One region of the Sporosarcina sp. Y1009 genome, then DNA from elsewhere that is predicted to be linked to it. Evidence: riboswitches for the same ligand, from Rfam matches in the RefSeq annotation. Region 1 holds a riboswitch; each other region holds the start of a gene.
What was found. Region 1 has a riboswitch for S-adenosylmethionine ahead of AC25Y1_RS16460 (methionine ABC transporter ATP-binding protein). Riboswitches for the same ligand answer to the same signal wherever they lie in the genome.
Positions count from the first base shown of each region.

Region 2: it holds a riboswitch for S-adenosylmethionine, as region 1 does, so the genes downstream of both, AC25Y1_RS18905 (5-methyltetrahydropteroyltriglutamate--homocysteine S-methyltransferase) here and AC25Y1_RS16460 (methionine ABC transporter ATP-binding protein) in region 1, are expected to answer to the same signal.
Region 3: it holds a riboswitch for S-adenosylmethionine, as region 1 does, so the genes downstream of both, AC25Y1_RS09110 (O-acetylhomoserine aminocarboxypropyltransferase/cysteine synthase family protein) here and AC25Y1_RS16460 (methionine ABC transporter ATP-binding protein) in region 1, are expected to answer to the same signal.
Region 4: it holds a riboswitch for S-adenosylmethionine, as region 1 does, so the genes downstream of both, metK (methionine adenosyltransferase) here and AC25Y1_RS16460 (methionine ABC transporter ATP-binding protein) in region 1, are expected to answer to the same signal.

Region 1 covers NZ_JBYHFO010000017.1:56,957-61,914, reverse strand. The annotation lists gene AC25Y1_RS16485 (acyl-CoA dehydrogenase family protein) at 1-374, shown strand, start outside; gene AC25Y1_RS16480 (arsenate reductase family protein) at 461-817, shown strand; gene gcvH (glycine cleavage system protein GcvH) at 895-1,275, shown strand; gene AC25Y1_RS16470 (toprim domain-containing protein) at 1,352-1,684, shown strand; gene AC25Y1_RS16465 (thioredoxin family protein) at 1,698-1,997, shown strand; SAM riboswitch class I at 2,054-2,159, shown strand; gene AC25Y1_RS16460 (methionine ABC transporter ATP-binding protein) at 2,245-3,270, shown strand; gene AC25Y1_RS16455 (methionine ABC transporter permease) at 3,263-3,931, shown strand; gene AC25Y1_RS16450 (MetQ/NlpA family ABC transporter substrate-binding protein) at 4,001-4,852, shown strand.
Region 2 covers NZ_JBYHFO010000027.1:15,631-20,588, reverse strand. The annotation lists gene AC25Y1_RS18915 (S41 family peptidase) at 1-1,062, opposite strand, end outside; gene AC25Y1_RS18910 (helix-turn-helix domain-containing protein) at 1,302-2,576, shown strand; SAM riboswitch class I at 2,693-2,791, shown strand; gene AC25Y1_RS18905 (5-methyltetrahydropteroyltriglutamate--homocysteine S-methyltransferase) at 2,899-4,008, shown strand; gene AC25Y1_RS18900 (flavin reductase family protein) at 4,172-4,627, shown strand; gene AC25Y1_RS18895 (4-hydroxyphenylacetate 3-hydroxylase N-terminal domain-containing protein) at 4,770-4,958, shown strand, end outside.
Region 3 covers NZ_JBYHFO010000006.1:23,494-28,451, forward strand. The annotation lists gene metX (homoserine O-acetyltransferase MetX) at 1-828, opposite strand, end outside; gene AC25Y1_RS09110 (O-acetylhomoserine aminocarboxypropyltransferase/cysteine synthase family protein) at 856-2,148, opposite strand; SAM riboswitch class I at 2,263-2,378, opposite strand; gene AC25Y1_RS09115 (DUF2187 family protein) at 2,665-2,886, shown strand; gene AC25Y1_RS09120 (lysoplasmalogenase) at 3,051-3,713, shown strand; gene pepT (peptidase T) at 3,751-4,958, shown strand, end outside.
Region 4 covers NZ_JBYHFO010000015.1:12,618-17,575, forward strand. The annotation lists gene AC25Y1_RS15425 (alpha/beta hydrolase family protein) at 1-780, shown strand, start outside; gene pckA (phosphoenolpyruvate carboxykinase (ATP)) at 1,109-2,695, opposite strand; SAM riboswitch class I at 2,870-2,989, shown strand; gene metK (methionine adenosyltransferase) at 3,182-4,378, shown strand; gene AC25Y1_RS15440 (gamma carbonic anhydrase) at 4,660-4,958, opposite strand, start outside.

The sequences.
Region 1 (4,958 bases):
TTGCAGGTCTTGCCGCACAACGTTACGGCACAAAACTTGAAGAAGAACAAGAGATTCTCGTAAACATTGCCGATATTGCAAGTAATCTATTCGCTATGGAATCAGCCCTTTTGCGTACAGAAAAAGCAATTGCACGAAATGGTGAAGAGAAAGAAAAACAGAAAATCCTTTACACAGAGGTATTCTGTCAAGAAGCTTTCGCAGAAATTGAAAAAGATGCAAAAGAAATTCTATTGGCAGCGGTGGAAGGTGACAACCAACGTATGATGCTATCAGCACTTCGCAAACTAACTCGTTCAACTCCTTACAATATTATTGCGAAAAAACGTGAGACTTCGGAAAAACTTATTGATGCAGAAAAATACATCGTCTAAGGAATGATGTAAGCAATTGCCCAGACGCCTTTTGGTATCTGGGCATTTTTTTGCTACAATAGGGGAAACGAAGGAGATGTGTAATTATGAAATTGACCTATTACGGATACCCTAAATGCAGCACGTGTAGAAAAGCGAAGAAATGGCTCGAGTTAAACGAATTGGAATATACCGAAGTGAATATCGCGGAAACCCCGCCAAGCGAAGAAGAACTTGGAGAAATCATTGAAGCTTCTGAGTTAGACATTAAGAAGTTTTTTAACACGAGTGGAAAAGTGTATCGTGAGCTTCAACTGAAAGATAAATTACCAACGATGTCGGAAGCTGAAAAAATAAAATTACTATCATCAAACGGAATGTTAATCAAACGACCGATTGTTCATGGAAATGGAAAAACGACTGTAGGTTTCAAAGAAGAAGAATATGAAAATGTATGGATTTAAAGGCTTCACACCTTGTGTTTAAGGCTAGCTTATGGCACTATTAGATTGAAAGAATAACTATTTTGGAGGTCATGAATATGAACACACCAAAGGAATTTAAGTATTCAGCAGAACATGAGTGGGTTAAAGACGAAGACGGAAAGTACCGTATCGGGATTACTCATTTTGCGCAATCTGAACTAGGCGATATCGTATTCGTTGAACTACCTGAAATCGGCGACGAAATAACGGCAGACGAGCCTTTCGGTAGCGTTGAATCTGTAAAAACAGTATCTGAGTTATACGCGCCAATTAGTGGAAAAGTAGTTGAAGTAAACGAAGAGTTAGAAGATAGCCCTGAGTTTGTTAACGAATCCCCTTACGAACAAGCCTGGATGATTGTCGTTGAACCATCAAATGTTTCCGAATTAGATGGACTTATGTCGGCTGAAGACTATGACAAAATGACAATTGAGTAATAGTTGACACCGGACGCCGAGAAGTTATTCGGCGTTTTTCTTTTTTTATAAAGGAGGCGCATAAAGCTTGAATCAGATGAAAATCTTGATTGTAGAAGGAAGCGCGGATCGGAAACGAGTCAGTCGTGTACTTGCTGAACCTATTGATATTATTTGTACAAATGGTACCATAAGTCCTTATAATCTTGAGGTACTATTAACACCTTATGAAGAGTTCGAGATGTACGTCTTCCTTGATGCAGATGAAGATGGCGAAAAAACCCGTGTATTATTCAAAAGGGAATATCCATTAGCCATTCATCTTTACACTGAAAGAGTATATAAAGAAGTTGAAACAACACCATACAATGTGCTTGCAAAAATTCTTCAAGAAGCACATATTAAAGTTCACCCTGAATTTATAATGTAAGAAGGTAGATATAATGGATATATGGACAATTAGAGATTGGGAAAAGAACAGCAGCGAAAAAGACATTGCGGTATTTTATTTGTACACGCCAATGTGCGGTACATGTGCAGTCGCTTCGAAAATGATGAATGTAATTTCTGTTATGAAACCAGAGATACCGATTGGTAAGGCAGATTTGAATTATCACGAGGAATTAGCAATTGATTATCAAATTGAAAGTGTACCCTGCCTCCTCATTTCTAAAAATGGTGTTTTGACGGAAAAGGTATATGCATTCAAATCAGTACCTGATTTGCTAGTGAAAATAAGTTGACAGACCAGGGACAGGTATGCTAGATTTATTGTTAATCATAAAACATAATTTAATCACTCTTATAAAGAGAGGCGGAGGGAAGTGCCCTATGAAGCCCGGCAACCATCACATAAGTGAACTGGTGCCAAGTCACACAAAGCATATTGCTTTGAAAGATGAGAGATTGGACATACGCTTATTACATTAAACGTTAAGCCTTTCTGCATCGAGCAGTAAGGCTTTTTATTATTTATAGAGGTGAAGAAAAATGATTCATTTAACAGACGTTCATAAGGTCTTCGGTGAAGGTTCAAAAAGTATTGTCGCTGTGGACGGTGTAACCTTTGATATTTCAGAGGGTGAAATATTTGGTGTGATTGGATATAGTGGTGCTGGAAAGAGCACACTCATCCGGCTTTTAAATGGATTAGAAATGCCGACCAGTGGCACGATTACAATCGGCGGATTGGAAATCTCTTCTATTAAAGGTCAGAAATTACGGAAAGCACGTCAAAAAGTAAGCATGATTTTCCAACACTTTAATTTGTTATGGTCGAGAACTGTGAAAGATAATATTGCTTTTCCACTCGAAATCGCCAATGTCCCTAAAGCAGAACGGGAACGAAAAGTCGCTGAACTAATCGAATTGGTAGGTTTGAAGGGACGCGAAAATGCCTACCCTTCTGAATTGTCAGGGGGACAAAAGCAGCGTGTTGGGATTGCGCGTGCCTTAGCAAATGATCCAGAAGTGTTACTTTGTGATGAAGCCACCTCTGCCCTGGATCCAGAAACGACAGATTCAATACTTAATCTCCTGACGGATATCAATGAGCGACTTGGTCTGACAATTGTCCTCATTACACATGAAATGCAAGTCATCCGGAAGATTTGTCACCGGGTTGCTGTGATGGAAGAAGGAAAAGTAGTCGAAATGGGCGATGTTCTTAAGGTGTTCCAATCACCAAGGGAGCCGATTACGAAACGTTTCTTATCGCAAGTCACAGAACCTGCGGAAGTAATCGAAGCGATGGAACATATTAAAGAAGAGTTTCCATCTGGAACGCTAGTAAAACTTACCTTTGTAGGGGAACGAACTGGACAGCCGGTGATTACGAGCTTGATTCGAAAGTTTAAGATTGACGTGAATATTGTGCAAGGGAATATAGCCCACACACATACTGGCCCTTACGGCACGCTGATTCTTCAACTAGATGGAGAAGAATCGATTATTCAAGAAGCAATCCATTATCTTAATGCACAAGATGTCCGGACGGAGGTAATTGGTAATGATTGAAAACCTGTTTCCGAATGTAGATTGGGCTAAGATGTGGGAAGCGACTGTAGAGACACTTTATATGACAGCAATGTCGACCGTATTCACATTTGTTTTTGGGTTGGCACTAGGTGTCTTGTTGTTTCTCTCAGGTCCAGGACAGTTATGGGCGAATAAGTTGGTTCATACGATTTCCGGAGCATTCGTCAATATTTTTAGGTCAATCCCGTTTATCATTTTAATTATATTGCTGATTCCATTTACAAAATTGCTTCTTGGTACAATGCGAGGACCAGAGGCCGCTTTACCTGCATTAATTATCGGGGCTGCGCCGTTTTATGGTCGAATGGTTTTAATTGCCTTGCAGGAAATCGATAAAGGTGTGATTGAAGCTGCAAAATCGATGGGCGCTAAAACGTCTACGATTATCTTTAAAGTGTTATTACCAGAATCGATGCCTGCCCTTATCTCGGGAATTACCGTTACGGCAATTGCACTTGTCGGCTATACGGCAATGGCGGGTGTTATCGGAGCTGGTGGACTAGGAACGCTAGCCTTTTTGGATGGATTCCAACGAAGTCGTGAAGACGTTACGCAAATGGCAACGATTCTTATCTTAATCATCGTCTTCATCATTCAGTTTATCGGAGATGTAGCGGTTAAAAAGTTTGATAAAAGATAATGTTAATATAGGAATACCGGGCTTTGCCTGATAATTATATAAACAGCATAGAAAAGAGGAGTTTACACAATGAAAAAAATACTGTCAGCAATTTTATTAGCAACATTGGTACTAACATTAGTAGCTTGTGGAACGAAAAATGATGACGACAATAACAATGCAAGTAGCGGAGATGACCAAGAAGCGAAAGAAACAACACTAGTTATCGGTGCTTCGAATACGCCACATGCAATTATTTTAGAAAAAGTGAAGCCGTTGTTGAAAGAAAAAGGCGTTGATCTCGTTATTGAACAGTATACAGATTACGTTTTGCCGAACGAAGACCTAGACTCCGGTGAAATTGATGCAAACTACTTCCAACATATACCGTATCTAGAATCGTCGATGAGTGATCATGGCTATGATTTTGTAAATGCGGGTGGAATCCATATTGAACCAATCGGTGTCTATTCGAAAAAATACGACTCACTAAAGGATCTTCCTGATGGTGCAACAATCTTGATGAGTAATTCTGTTGCCGACCATGGCCGTGTACTTGCAATGCTTGAAGTAGAAGGACTTGTCAAACTGAATCCTGACGTTGAGAAAACGACTGCTGAAGTGAAAGACATTATTGACAATCCAAAAAATATTCAGTTCGAAGCTGACTTTGAAGCTGCATTATTGCCACAACTTTATAATAATGACGAAGGCGATGCAGTGCTGATAAACTCAAACTATGCACTTGACGCAGACCTAAATCCACTTGAAGATTCAATTGCGCTCGAGGAAACGGACTCACCTTACGTGAATGTGATTGCAGTCCGTAAAGGCGATGAAAACAACGCTGGAATTAAAGCATTAATCGAAGTATTGAAATCGAAAGAAATTCAAGACTTTATCTTGGAAGAGTGGAAAGGTTCAATCGTTCCTGTGGAATAATTATAATAGTGAAATGAAACGCTACCGGAATAACCTGGTAGCGTTTTTTTGTTATAAATTCTCTCGAAAAAACATTATTCGTACTTTTCTACCATTTCTGTAATTT
Region 2 (4,958 bases), on a different contig from region 1:
CCGTCCAATTACGGTTACCTTTGAAGACTCCATACAGGTCTCTATAAAGTATTCACCGGCACTAGCACAATAACTATCCGACATAACAATTACTTTTCTAGGTAAATCTGTCCCCTCAATCTCAAAAACTTCTTCCCCCAATAAGTTCGAGAAATCGAAAGCGACAAAACCTTGGCCGCGATACGTTTCAAATTGTTCTTCAGCAAAGTCAAGAACACTTAGTGTCCCTTTGTCATTTATATTCTTTCTTGCATTGTGACAAAGTTGAATAAATAGATCCGAATTTCGATTGGTACAATTAAATTCTCTTAATTTGACCTCCGAATTCGGACGTTCACTGTAAGGGAAAATATATTGTAATAATGTAGAAAAGGCCTGCCCATTTCCACCGTTATTTTTTCGTACATCAATAATTAGATTTGTACATGTTTTTAATTCTTCTTCATGTTTTTTTACGAAATCCAAAACGGCTTCCACATCTATAAAACTAGGTAAAGTCATCAATAAAGTTTTTTCATTAATTGTTTTTAGTAAGGATTCTTTTTTTCGACGCACTGTTTCATATTTTTTCAAATCAAATTTAATGTGTTGTCCATTTTCGTTTTCTATTTTAATAAATGATGATTTATTAATTATATTCGACCAATCCTCACGCTCGGCACTTGTTTCTCTCAGTAAATATCGTTTTGAAGTAATTAATTCTTCAATTGTTTGATTGTCGATGGAGATAATTTTTGATCCCTTTGGAAATCGATTCTCTTCAAAGGTTTCTGTAACATAGAGCGCATCATTATATCTTCTTACTCGAAAACCAAGAGTGCTTGCTTTTACGTTATCTGATCCCTTTAAGAGAAAATACATATGTCGATCTTGAAAACTAATAAGATAATCATTAACTATTTCCACAAATTTTTGAGGTGTCATTTCCTGCTTATCTTCTAGTTTTTCTATTTTCCTAAGGTGATTTTCAGAATGATCCCATCCTAGCTTTTCATCCCATCCAGCATAATCATTGTGTGTAATATCAATTATTTCTTTAAATATTTCAGAATACCTAGTCATAGACACTCACCAATCCTTTTCCCATTAGATTTCAATACATGAAAACTCATTTCGGACACGTCTGCAACTTGAATTTCAATCCATCTGTCCCTGCCTTATAATTAGCTTCTAATTGTGTTTAATATATTAAACACAATGATACATGAAAAATAGTTATAATTCAATATATTAAACAACTGAGTTCGTTTAATTGAACGTGATATACTCATAATAAGAGAAAGTTGGAGAGGGGGAGCTAGATGAAGCATGTTGGAGAAAACATAAAACGAATTCGAACGATGAAAAAAATGACGATTTCAGACTTGGCAAATGAGCATGTCTCCCGGGGAATGATTAGCTTAATTGAAAATGGAAAAACCCGGCCTTCGATAGAAAGATTGCATTATATTGCGGTTCAGTTAGATGTAGACATAGCAGATCTTGTCGAAGAGATATCAAAAGAAGAACTTCGAGACAAAATAAATACGGCAACCGAATTATTTGCTAATGATGACGTTTTAGCGGCGACAAACTTATTACAACCATTGCTTATGAAGATGGATCAAAGTTATGAGGCGGCTAGGGTTTATGAATTATACGCGAAATCTCTATACGCTTTATATGTTCAGTCCAATGAGGAATACTTAAAGAACGTAGATAGCAACTGGGAATTGTATACCGAGAAAGCGATGGCTTTATACACAGAATTACAAATGGAATGGCGTGTCGTTAGGTTATGGGCATTTCTTGCGAATATTGAATTTGCAAACGCAAACTATAGGGAAACAATTGAGATTCTAGATAAGGGGCTTGATAAATTAATAACTGAAGATAGCTTGGAAACGAGAGCGATTTATATCGAGCTACTGGCTGGGAAAGTTTGGTCGTATACGGCATTAGGTGATATGAAAGCAGCCCATGAATTACTAGATACAGCTATTGGATTTTCCCGAAAGAGTCTTATTTTAACGGATTATTATGGCTTCTTGAATATAAAGACCTGGCTTCTTTATGATGCACATCATTATGAAGAAGCACGAAAATATGTTGCTGATGCGACGTCATTTATTAACCTAATGCAGCATGAGTATTTATTCATTGAACATGAATTGGCGAAAGTCTTATACGAGGAGTTTTTTGAGAATAAGTATGAGCATGCGATTGAAATGGCGGATGAATATGAACGCTATGTGTTGAACGAATCGTCTTTAAGTGAACCTGAAAAAGAGGGCTTGCTAGTTTTTGTAAGGGATTTGAAAGCGCGAAGTTTAACAAGATTAGGTCATTATGAGAAGGCACTTGATTTGTTTAATTCCAATACAATCGAAGTAAATGAATTTGTGGAAATATCTCCATTAGACGTAGCGATTAGAGAAATTACAAAAAGTTACAAAGCGATTTGCTATTTCCATCTTGAAGATGTCGTGAAAGCCCAACAACTTGCGAAGTATGCCGTCGAGAAATTACACAAAATGCCATACTCGTCATACTTTCACTTCGCTCGCGAAGTGTTGGCGGATGTGTCTAGGGAATGAGTTAAAGCCTTAAAGTGAACAGTTGATTTACTGCTAACAATAATAATATTCAAAATACCCTTGACATTCGATAAAAGCATGTGTAAAGTGTATATCAATAACTAAATAGTGAAACTTTCTTATCCAGAGAGGTGGAGGGACTGGCCCTTTGAAGCCTCAGCAACAGACATTTATGTACTGTGCTAATTCCAGTAGCGTAAGCTTGGAGATGAGAAGAGTGAACAGCGATAAAATGCCAACCTCTTCTTATTCAATGAAGAGGTTTTTCTTATTCTAGTTATTAATATAATTGGAAAGAAGGAATGGCAAAATGACAAAAACACTGACAGAGACATTGACAAAAGCACCATTTAAGGCGGATCATGTAGGGAGTTTACTACGTCCGGAAATCCTACACAATGCACGGAAAAAGTTTCAAGCGGGTGAGATTACAGCTGAACAACTGCGTGAAGTAGAAACGACTGAAATTAAAAGAGTTGTCGATAAGCAGATTGAAATTGGTTTAGAATTAGTAACTGATGGGGAGTTTAGACGTAGATTTTGGCATACAGATTTTCTAGAGCAGTTAAACGGGATAGAAGGATATGTTCCAGATATAGGGTATGTTTTTAGTGGTGATGAAGAAACAGAAAGATATAATGTCCGTAACATCGGGAAGGTTTCATTCAATCCTGACCATCCACATGTGAAAGACTTTATAGAATTCAATGAAATCGTTGCTGGACGCGCTGTTGCCAAACAAACAATACCAAGTCCGAACCAATTATTTAATATCGGCATTAGAGATGAAACCATCTATCCCGATATTGAAGAATATGCTAAAGATGTTATTCAAGCTTACCGCGATGCTTTCAAAGCATTCTATGATGCAGGTGTCCGTTATTTACAATTAGATGATGTGTATATTGCAGGGCTTTCTTCGCCGGATATTCCTTTTAACGATGGCGAATACTCGAGAGAATATTTGATTGATTTGGCTCTCCGTGTAGCAAATGCCGTATTGGAAGGAAAACCAGAAGATCTAGTCGTTTCAACACATTTATGTCGTGGAAACTACCGCTCTAACTGGGCGTTTGAAGGAAGCTATGATCTAATTGCGCCAACACTACTTGCAAAAGAAAATGTGGATGGCTTCTTCTTGGAATATGACGATGAACGTTCAGGAGACTTTAAACCACTTGAGCATATTCCAAATGGCGGTGCGCAAGTTGTGCTAGGTGTTGTCACATCGAAAAATGGAGAGCTTGAAGACAAAGAGCTGATCAAATCTCGAATACAAGAAGCATCTAAACATGTTCCGCTTGAACAATTATGTTTAAGCCCACAATGCGGTTTTGCTTCAACGCATCATGGAAATAACCTGACAGAAGAGCAGCAATGGGAAAAGTTGAAGTTTATTGTTGACATTTCGAAGGAAATTTGGGAAAAGTAACGTTTAAAAAGTTTAAAGCAAAAGCGCATCCTTGTCGTGTACAAGTGATGTGCTTTTTTGTGCATTCGGGAGGAATAAAGATTAGGGACAAGTGAATAGACTTTTAGAAGAAGCAAATAAAAATCACAGCAATATACCATTACACTATTTGGAGGAGATGTAGTTGGATAGCAAAGAATTAAGAAACTGCTTTGGCCACTTCGCAACAGGCGTAACAGTCGTCACATGTGATACAAGCGATGGCCAACATGGGTTTACCGCAAACTCATTTACTTCAGTCTCACTGGACCCACCCTTACTACTCGTATCTGTAGATCGAAAAACAAAAGCATTTCAGTTTTTAAAAAACAACCATTTTACAATAAATATTTTAAAAGAAACGCAGCAGGATACTGCGATGCATTTCGCTGGAAGACCCCTTGACAATGAACCTTTTAGCTGGGAAAAAGGGACGTGCTGCCACCGCCTTCAAGATTCACTCGCCTATTTAGAGTGCGAGCCTTGGGCAGAATATGACGGCGGAGATCATGTTTTATATGTCGGGAAAGTGATTGATTTTCATTACACCGAAGGCAATCCACTAAGTTATTTCAAAGGGAAATTTATCAGGGATTCATAACTAAACGCCTATTTATGAATAATCCTCACTTCCCCTAAATACAATGGGGTATGGACAACTCTTCAATTCATTCTAATCCCAAGCATATTGGGGTTTAGAGCTGTTTGGAATGATCGATGCCATTAAAAGGAGGAAAGCGATAATGAAAGTAGATGAAGAAAAAAAGACAACGATTCCATTGACTGGACAAGAGTACTTGGAAAGTCTAAAAGATGGGCGGGAAATTTGGCTCCACGGGGAAAAAGTGAAAGACGTCACAACTCACCCGGCTTTTCGTAATGCAGCCCGATCTATTGCAAGACTGTACGATGCATTACACGATGAAAAAACG
Region 3 (4,958 bases), on a different contig from region 1:
TTCCTTGGTTCCCCCTCTGCCGCGCCCAATATCATGCGTGTTCATGGCTCGAAGGAGTGTGCAATAGCTATTTGGATCAAAATGCGTCGTTATCTTTTTTCCAATGTGGTTAAGATACGATTCTACTTCATACCCGCCGCTGATCGTCTCATCACGTGCAAAGCGCTCGTTAAATAATTGACTTGACCGATACGTCACCATTCCAGCCATTCGAGCAGTTTCAAATCCTTTTACGTCAGATGCATCTACGTAATTCCCGTTAGCAAACTCTTCATCGTTTTCAATCGCATGTAATCCGATATAGTTAAATGCAATTCCATATGCACTCAGAGACGGTGTTACTGCAAGCGGCAACAGAAGGTCCATATCATCAGGATAGAGGATTCCCCATTCCAAGACACGCATTCCACCAAGTGAACCACCAATTATCGTATGCAATTTATCGATTCCGAGAACAGATAACGCTTTTCGCTCCGCATGCACCATATCACGTATTGAAATTTCTGGAAATGACTGGCGATATGACCTTTTTGTCTTCGGGTTAATTGATAACGGTCCAGTAGATCCATCACAACCCCCGAGAACATTAAATGAAATAACGGAAAATTTTTTCGTATCGATATCTTTTCCGTCTCCTATTAAACCATCCCACCACCCAGGCTTCCTATCTGTACCGATAACTTTTTGGTTACCTGTCAATGCGTGACAGACAAGGACGGTTGGTGCATCTTCGTTTTTTGCCCATTCGTAAGCGAGATGGACTTGGTTGAGTACAACACCAGACTCTAACAGTAAATTTCCAATCTCTACAATCCCGCTCTCTACCATGGTCTCACCTCGTTTACTATCTTCATTTTATTGTGCAGCAACTGGAACAGCTTTTTCAATTGCTTGCGCAAGATCCGCAATAATGTCTTCTGTCGCTTCAAGACCTACTGATAGACGAATTAGTTCTTCTGATACACCTGATTTTTTCAAATCCTCAGCGCTAAGCTGTTGATGTGTCGTGGAAGCCGGGTGAATAATTAATGATTTTGCGTCTCCAACGTTTGCTACATGAGACCACAGCTTCACGTTATCAATCACTTTTCTACCTGCATCACGTCCGCCTTTAATGCCGAAGTTTACGATTGAACCAAAACCATTTTTCAAGTATTTCTTGCCTAATTCGTATGATGGATGCTCTTCAAGGCCATTGTACGTAACCCATTCAACAGAAGGATGCTTCTTCAAGTAATTTGCAATTTCGAGTGCATTTTCATTATGTTTTGGGACGCGTAAGTGAAGTGTTTCTAGTCCTTGCAAGAAATTGAATGCATTATCCGGGCTTAGGCACGGTCCGAAATCACGGAGTAGCTGAACACGTAGTTTCGTTGCGAACGCCGCAGCTGCTGCATCAATTCCGTAGCGAAGACCGTTATATGTCACATCCGGTTCTGTGAATCCTGGGAATTTACCTTTTGTCCAATCGAATTTACCGGCATCAACTACGACACCTCCGATAGAAGTCCCGTGCCCACCAATCCATTTCGTCGCGGAATGGATGACAACGTCTGCGCCGAACTCAATTGGATTACTGCCATACGGTGTTGAAAACGTACTATCAATAAGAAGCGGAATGTCATTTTCATGCGCAACCTTTGCAACAGCTTCGATATCTAGAACATGTAGACTTGGGTTTGCAATTGATTCGGCAAAAAGTCCTTTTGTTTTGTCTGTGATTGCTGCACGAAAGTTTTCTGGATTTGTTGCATCAACAAATTTCACATTAATGCCGTAACGTGGAAGTGTCACTGCAAATAAGTTATACGTACCGCCGTATAAGTTTTCAGCGGCAACAATCTCGTCTCCAGCCTCAGCAATATTTAATATGGAAAACGCAATGGCTGCCATTCCAGATGAAAGTCCAACTGCCGCAGTTCCACCTTCGAGTAACGCAATACGCTCTTCAAAAGCACCAACCGTTGGATTGGTTATCCGCGTATAAATATTTCCTGCCTCTGTTAAACCGAACAAGTTTTGTGCGTGCTCCGTGTCGCGGAAAACAAATGAAGTCGTTCTGTGAATTGGCAATGCTCGTGATCCAGTCACCGGATCTGGCTCTTGGCCACCGTGCAATAGTTGTGTTTCTGGTTTTAAGTTTGTCATTTGTATTACCTCCAAGTTTTTTTGTTTGATGGAAGTGCAGTGACGATTGGGGAAATTTAAATATAAAAAAACCCCCTTCGTATAAGAAGAGGGTTATGCTTTCGCTAATTCCTCCTCTCATCTTTCAGATCGTTTGCACGAATCTGTAGGAAGTAGCACCTTTGCAAGTCGGTCGCTTGCTGGTTGCCGGGCATCGTAGGGCCTAATCCCTCCGCCGCTCTAGATAAGAGTATGATTGATTCTGTTTTCCATCTTGTTACACAGTATAGAACTGATTATGCAGAAAAGTCAAGGGATTTATAAAAGTTTTTTTATTTCTCCCTATTGAAACTTTGAAACTATCTCCTAATGATTAAAAATACTATCCTGCAAAACTTGTCCAAATGTGGTATACTTAGAGTAGACAATCTCTGTCTAATCGTTTACCGTTTCAGCTTACAATTTTCGATGCTTAGGGCATTGCCTAAGCTTTTTTTAATAGTGTCGAAGAAAATCGTATCAATAGGAGGGATTCACATGGCTTTTCCACGTAAGGAAAGACCAGTATCGGACTTTGTAGCAGCTCGCAAAGTCGATGAAGAAATTTCATTTGTTCGGAACGACTATAAGGTTTACGGGACTATTTATAAGATCCTTGAGAACTCTGTTATCGTACAAATCTCTAGTGAAGATGCAGACTTAATTGGTGCGGCCTCAAATCTTACTGTTGTTTCACACAAAAACTATTCTGTTGATTGATTTATATAAGAAGACATCGCTATTTAGCGGTGTTTTTTTGTTTTACAGCATTTTAATTTGCACCTAGCCTTTCTTAAAGCCCCTAACTTTACTGTTTTTAATTTTCAGCAGGATTCTTGACGCTGGTTATTGAATTTAAGTAAATAAGAAAGGAGACTACTCATATGTTTCGTACACTACTTGTTGCTGGGATTGTTTTAATGTCGACAATTTATGTTTTCTTCATTCCTTCAGATCCTATTGGTTTTAAAATATTTATGAAATTAATTCCAATGGCACTAATCATTTTATTTGCGATTAGAACAAGGACCTCCCTCCCCTCTACATATAAACGAGTTATCATTGTTGGTCTATTCGTCTGTATGGTGGCAGACGGTGTGATTTACTGGTTTCTAGCTGGGCTTGTTACTTTTTTTATTGGTCATATTTTTTATATCTTTGCTTTCCGTCATATCGTCCGTGGTGCTATGCCTAAGTGGGCAGCCATCCTTCTACTATCATATGGCATTGTGATGGCTTTTTGGATCTCAGGTTCACAATTTCAAATTGGAGAATATTTTCTTGGAACTGCGATTATTGCTTATATTTCTATCATTCTACTGATGGGCTGGATGGCCATTCGCACTCAGCTGTCTTTAGCCATAATTGGTGCGCTTCTCTTTATCTTTTCAGATTCAGTTCTTGCAATCGATCGATTCGTTTACGATATTCCATATCGAGACGCATTTGTTATGGTCACCTATTACGCTGCACAGCTCCTCATTGCCGCTAGCATTGGGAGTCGTCTAGTCAAATATTCCGTAAACCGAAAGAATCTGATAAGATGAGTAGATATCGGGATATCTTTTTAGGAGGAATTTTAATATGAAAGAACAGTTAATTGAGCGGCTCGTTCGCTACGCGAAAATTGATACACAATCGGATTTTAACAGCAACATGTGTCCAACAACGCCTGGACAATGGGATTTGCTGCATGTACTACAAAAAGAACTGACAGAGATTGGTATGGAAGACATCACTCTTGATGACAATGGGTATCTTTTTGCTACACTACCGGCGAATACCGACCGTGATGTTCCAGTCATTGGATTTCTAGCGCATGTTGACACAGCCACCGACTATACGGGGAAAAACGTCAAACCACAACGCATCGATAATTATGACGGAAATGATGTGCAGCTTAACGATAATACTGTGATGGCAGTTAAAGATTTTCCTGAACTAACAAGTTACGTTGGACACACACTGATTACGACAGACGGCACGACACTACTCGGAGCAGATAATAAGGCGGGTATTGCCGAAATCGTAACCGCGATGGAATATTTGATTGGAAATCCGGAAATTAAACACGGGAAAATTCGAATCGCATTTACGCCAGACGAAGAAATCGGACGTGGTCCACATAAATTCGATGTCGAAGAGTTCGGCGCGAAATATGCCTATACAATGGACGGTGGTCCACTTGGTGAACTTCAATATGAAAGTTTTAATGCTGCAGGTGCAAAAGTTACATTCCACGGGACAAGTGTTCACCCGGGCTCCGCGAAAAACAAAATGGTGAATTCAATTTTAATTGCAAATAAATTTCAAGCGGCAATGCCAGCAGAAGAAATTCCTGAAAAAACGTCCGAGTACGAAGGATTTGTACATTTAATGCAGTTCGACGGGTCTACCGAAGAAACGTCGCTTAGCTACATCATCCGCTATTTTGACCGTGAAACATTCGAAGCAAGAAAACAACTACTGGTTGAAACAGCTGACAAGCTGAAGAAAGAATACGGCGACAATGCAATCACACTTGAAATCGAAGACCAGTACTTCAATATGCGTGAAAAAATCGAACCCGTCATGGAAATTGTCGAGATTATTTCTGATGCATTTAAAAAACTCGATATTGAACCTAATATTGTACCCGTTCGTGGGGGAACAGACGGCTCGCAACTTTCCTATATGGGCATGCCAACACCGAATATTTTCACGGGCGGCGAAAACTATCATGGAAAATACGAATATATTTCCGTAGACAATATGGAAAAAGCAACGAACGTCATTATAGAGGCAATCAAATT
Region 4 (4,958 bases), on a different contig from region 1:
GGAATGGTTGCGTCTAGACGTATTTATCCCTCGCCAAATCCAAATGTTCGACTAGAGGAAATCACTTATTGGTCGGATGGTTTGAAAGTGAAAGGTTTGCTTGCAGAACCAGTTGCGGATGGACGATATGAAGGCATTATTTATTTGCGGGGCGGCATTCAACATGTGGGAATGGTAAGACCTGCGCGCATTGCACAATTGGCATCGAATGGATTTGTTGTGTTCGCACCATATTACCGTGGGAATCGTGGCGGTGAGGGCCGTGATGAATTTGCGGGGGATGATCGTTTGGATGCGGTGAATGCAGTGGATGTTTTGAAACAGCAACCGAAGATAATCGCTGATCGCATTCATTTATTGGCATTTTCACGTGGTGGGATTATGGCACTTTGGACTGCGATTTTACGTGAGGATATTAAGTCTGTCGTTATGTGGGCAGGTGTGTCGGATGTTGTTTTTACATATCATGAACGGGTAGATTTAAGGCGGATGATGAGACGTGTTATTGGTGGGACGCCTACTAATAATCCGGATGCTTATCGGGAAAGAACTGCTTTGCTTCGAATTAATGAACTCGATGCGAATGTTTTGATTATCCACGGTGAGCTTGATGAAAATGTTTCGATTGAACAGGCAAAGTTACTGGAGAATTCACTTGGTGAGCATAATAAAGATTATGAAACTTGGTATTTTCCGAAGTATACGCATTATTTTCCACCTGTGAAAAATGCTGAGGTTGTTCGAGGTCTTTGTGATTGGATGAGGAGTCAGGGGAAGTAAAGGTTGAATTCTGTTACTAAATACCACTTGTATATTAATACCGTTGATTTCCACTCCGGGCGGACGCTTTCCTGCGGGCGAGCGCCGAGCCGCTTCCTTCGCTACGCTCAGTCCAGGGTCTCGCCTGTCTCGCTTTTCCCGCGGGAGTCGCCGCCCTCCGTTCCAATCAACTATAGATTTCATTATACAAAGTTAGTATATAAAGTGACTCCTAACAATTGCGGAGTTTTCGGACAATACAATGTTTGAAAAGTTCCTTTTAAAGGAAATAAACAAAAAGTATATGAGGAGAGAGTAGCTTGAATCTCCTCATATACTTTATTTTTTATTATGCAGTGGGTCCGCCTTTTGAGATGATTTCTTCTGTGACGGTGCCGAATTTTTTGAAGTTTTCTCGGAATAGATCTGCTAATTCATTTGCTTTTTTATCGTAGTCAGCTTTATCAGCCCAGGCATTGCGTGGGTTTAGGATTTCAGTTGGAACGCCTTCGATTGATGTTGGCATATTTAAACCAAATATGCTGTTTTCTTCAGTTTCGACGTTATTAAGTTTTCCAGCGAGTGCTGCGCGTACCATTGATCGTGTGTATTTTAATTCCATGCGTTTTCCTACGCCGTATGCTCCGCCGGTCCAACCTGTGTTGACGAGGAATACTTGTGCGTTGTGTTCGTCGATTTTCTTCCCTAACATTTCTGCGTAGACCGTTGCATGTAATGGAAGGAACGGTGAACCGAAGCAAGTTGAGAATGTTGCTTCTGGTGATGTAACGCCGCGCTCTGTTCCAGCAAGTTTTGATGTGAATCCGCTTAGGAAATGATACATTGCTTGTTCTTTTGTTAACTTTGAAATAGGCGGCAGTACACCGAATGCATCCGCTGTCAAAAACACGATTGTGTTTGGATGGCCTGCAACTGATGGTGTAACGATATTATCAATATTATGGATTGGATATGCTGCGCGTGTATTTTCTGTTAATGAACCATCGTCATAATCGGGAATACGTGTATCAGAATCGACAACTACGTTTTCTAGAACAGAACCGAAACGGATTGCACCAAAAATTTCAGGCTCTTTTTCTGCTGATAGATTGATACATTTCGCATAGCAACCGCCTTCAATATTGAAGACGCCGTTATCAGACCAACCGTGCTCATCGTCTCCAATAAGTTTACGGTCCGCATCTGCGGAAAGTGTCGTTTTTCCTGTACCTGAAAGTCCAAAGAACAATGCAACGTCGCCGTCTTGACCAACGTTAGCCGAACAATGCATCGGCATAATATCTTTTTCAGGTAGCAAGTAGTTCATGATGGAGAAAATCGATTTCTTCATTTCACCGGCATACTCAGTTCCGCCAATTAAGATAATCCGCTTTTCCATATTCACGATAATGAAAGTTTCAGAGTCAGTTCCGTCGATTTCAGGGTCTGCTTTAAATGTTGGTGCTGAGACGACAGTGAACTGTGCATCATGTGTTTCAAGTTCTTCTTTTGTCGGGCGAATGAATAATTGATGGACAAACAAGTTATGCCAAGCATATTCATTCACGACTTGAATAGAAAGGCGGGAAGCGGGATCCGCACCGGCAAATCCTTTAAAAACAAATAGCTCATCTTTTAATTGTAAGTATGAAATTACTTTGTCATATAATGCATCAAAGATTTCTGCAGAGATTGGACGGTTTACAGCTCCCCAATCGATTTTATCTTTTGAAGAAGCTTCTTCAACGATATACTTATCTTTGGGCGAACGACCTGTATATTTTCCTGTCTGCGCCGTTACTGCACCGTCTGCAGTGAGTATTGCCTCGCCTCGTGAAGTTGTTTTTTCAACAAGCTGTGGAACCGAAAGTTGAATATTCACGTTGCTGCCAGAAAGAAGATTTTTTAGCTCGTTACCAATTTTCGCTGAAATCATAGATTAGTCCCGTCCTTTGCAATTTAGTCCCTTAGGGGTGGTTTGTCATCACATTTGTTAATTAGTATAACACATTTAAAATAATATACTATACTAGTGATAAGTGCAACTACAATTAAGAAAGAAAGTTGACTTATTGCGAGCAGTTTCGTAAAATGTACTATTGAACGGATACTCTTATCCCGAGCTGGTGGAGGGGCAGTCCCTATGAAACCCGGCAACCTGTATGAACCTATGATGTTCATGCAAAGGTGCTAAACCTGATGCAAGGTGAAACTCCTTGGATGATAAGAGTGAAGGGTGCTTTGAAATTACGCCTTTCCTCATGTATACACGTGAGAGGAAGGCTTTTTTAAATATGTTTACCCTTTATCCTCGTGTGCAAAGCTCGTAATGGCGATTAAAGCCGTTCCCCTGTATGAATTGGGGCTTGACATGGGAAAATGAGTACCGTATCAATCTCGTAGGATATAAGGAGGAAATAATATGACAAACCGCCGTCTGTTTACGTCAGAATCAGTGACAGAGGGACATCCGGACAAAATGTGTGATCAGATTTCTGATGCCATTCTGGATGCGATTTTAGAAGAAGATCCAAATGCACGTGTTGCCTGTGAAACGACCATCACCACAGGTCTCGTTCTTGTTGCAGGTGAAATTACAACATCGACATATGTTGATATTCCAAAAGTAGTTCGCGAGACAGTAAAAGAAATAGGTTATACTCGTGCGAAGTTTGGTTTTGATTGGGAAACGTCAGCAGTTTTGACTGCAATTGACGAACAATCAGCAGATATCGCAGCAGGTGTAGACCAGGCACTAGAGGCACGGGAAGGTTCTATGACCGATGAAGACATCGAAGCAATTGGCGCAGGAGATCAAGGACTCATGTTCGGATATGCTTGCAATGAAACACCAGAACTCATGCCGCTTCCGATTAGTATGTCACATAAGCTTTCAAAAGAGCTTGCAAGGGTAAGAAAGGAAGAAATTCTTCCCTATTTACGTCCAGATGGTAAAACACAAGTGACTGTAGAATATGATGAAAACAATAAACCTTTGCGAATTGACACAATCGTTATCTCTACTCAACATGATCCAGAGGTAACGCTTGAAGAAATTCAACGAGACATTAAAAAATACGTGATTGAACCGGTTGTACCAGCTGCATTAATTGATGAAGATACAAAATACTTCATTAATCCAACGGGACGATTTGTAATTGGTGGTCCACAAGGGGATGCAGGACTAACGGGACGCAAAATTATTGTCGATACTTACGGCGGCTATGCGCGTCACGGCGGGGGCGCATTTTCTGGGAAAGATCCGACAAAAGTAGACCGTTCAGCATCTTACGCAGCACGTTATGTTGCGAAAAACATCGTAGCAGCAGGTCTTGCAGATAGCTGTGAAGTTCAACTTGCGTATGCCATTGGTGTTGCAAGGCCCGTTTCGATTTCGATTAATACATTTGGAACAGGCACAGTAGATGAGAGCAAGCTCGTCGAAGTTGTTCGTGAGTTATTCGACCTTCGTCCAGCAGGCATTATTAAAATGCTCGACCTTCGTCGTCCGATTTATAAACAAACAGCCGCTTATGGTCACTTTGGCCGTACGGATATTGATCTTCCGTGGGAGCACACTGATAAAGCAGAAGCATTGAAAGAACTAGCAAATAAATAATGAAAAAGCGTTAGAAGGGAAAAATCTCTTCTAGCGCTTTTTATTTGGAAGATATATCATGCTAGTAAAGAGACAGCGGGGTGATTACCATGAACATGATTGGGTTAATAGCCATTGTCGGCATAGTAGGGTTTATTATCATCGCTATGGTCATTTTTTTAGTGATAAAAAAATAAGCGCAACCGCAATAGGGTTGCGCTTTTTAATAACTATAGCAAATTCAGTACTAATTATGTTTTAGTCCAAGTAAGAATTTTATAACACTTTCTTATTGGTTATCTCTATTTCTGCAAACTCTTATAATACTGCCCCTTTTCCGCGTACTCTCTGACGACGCGCTCCATATCCGCACGGTCTTCGTCATTTAATTCGCGGACGACTTTTGCAGGGGAGCCGAGTGCTAACATATTTGGGGGAATCTTTTTTCCAGGGGGTACTAAACTGCCGGCCCCAATGAATGCGCCCTCGCCGATTTCAGCTCCGTCTAAAATAATTGAACCCATGCCGATCAATGCACCTTTTCTAACTGTGCAACTATGTAGTGTCACTTGGTGTCCTATTGTTACTTCGTCTTCGATAA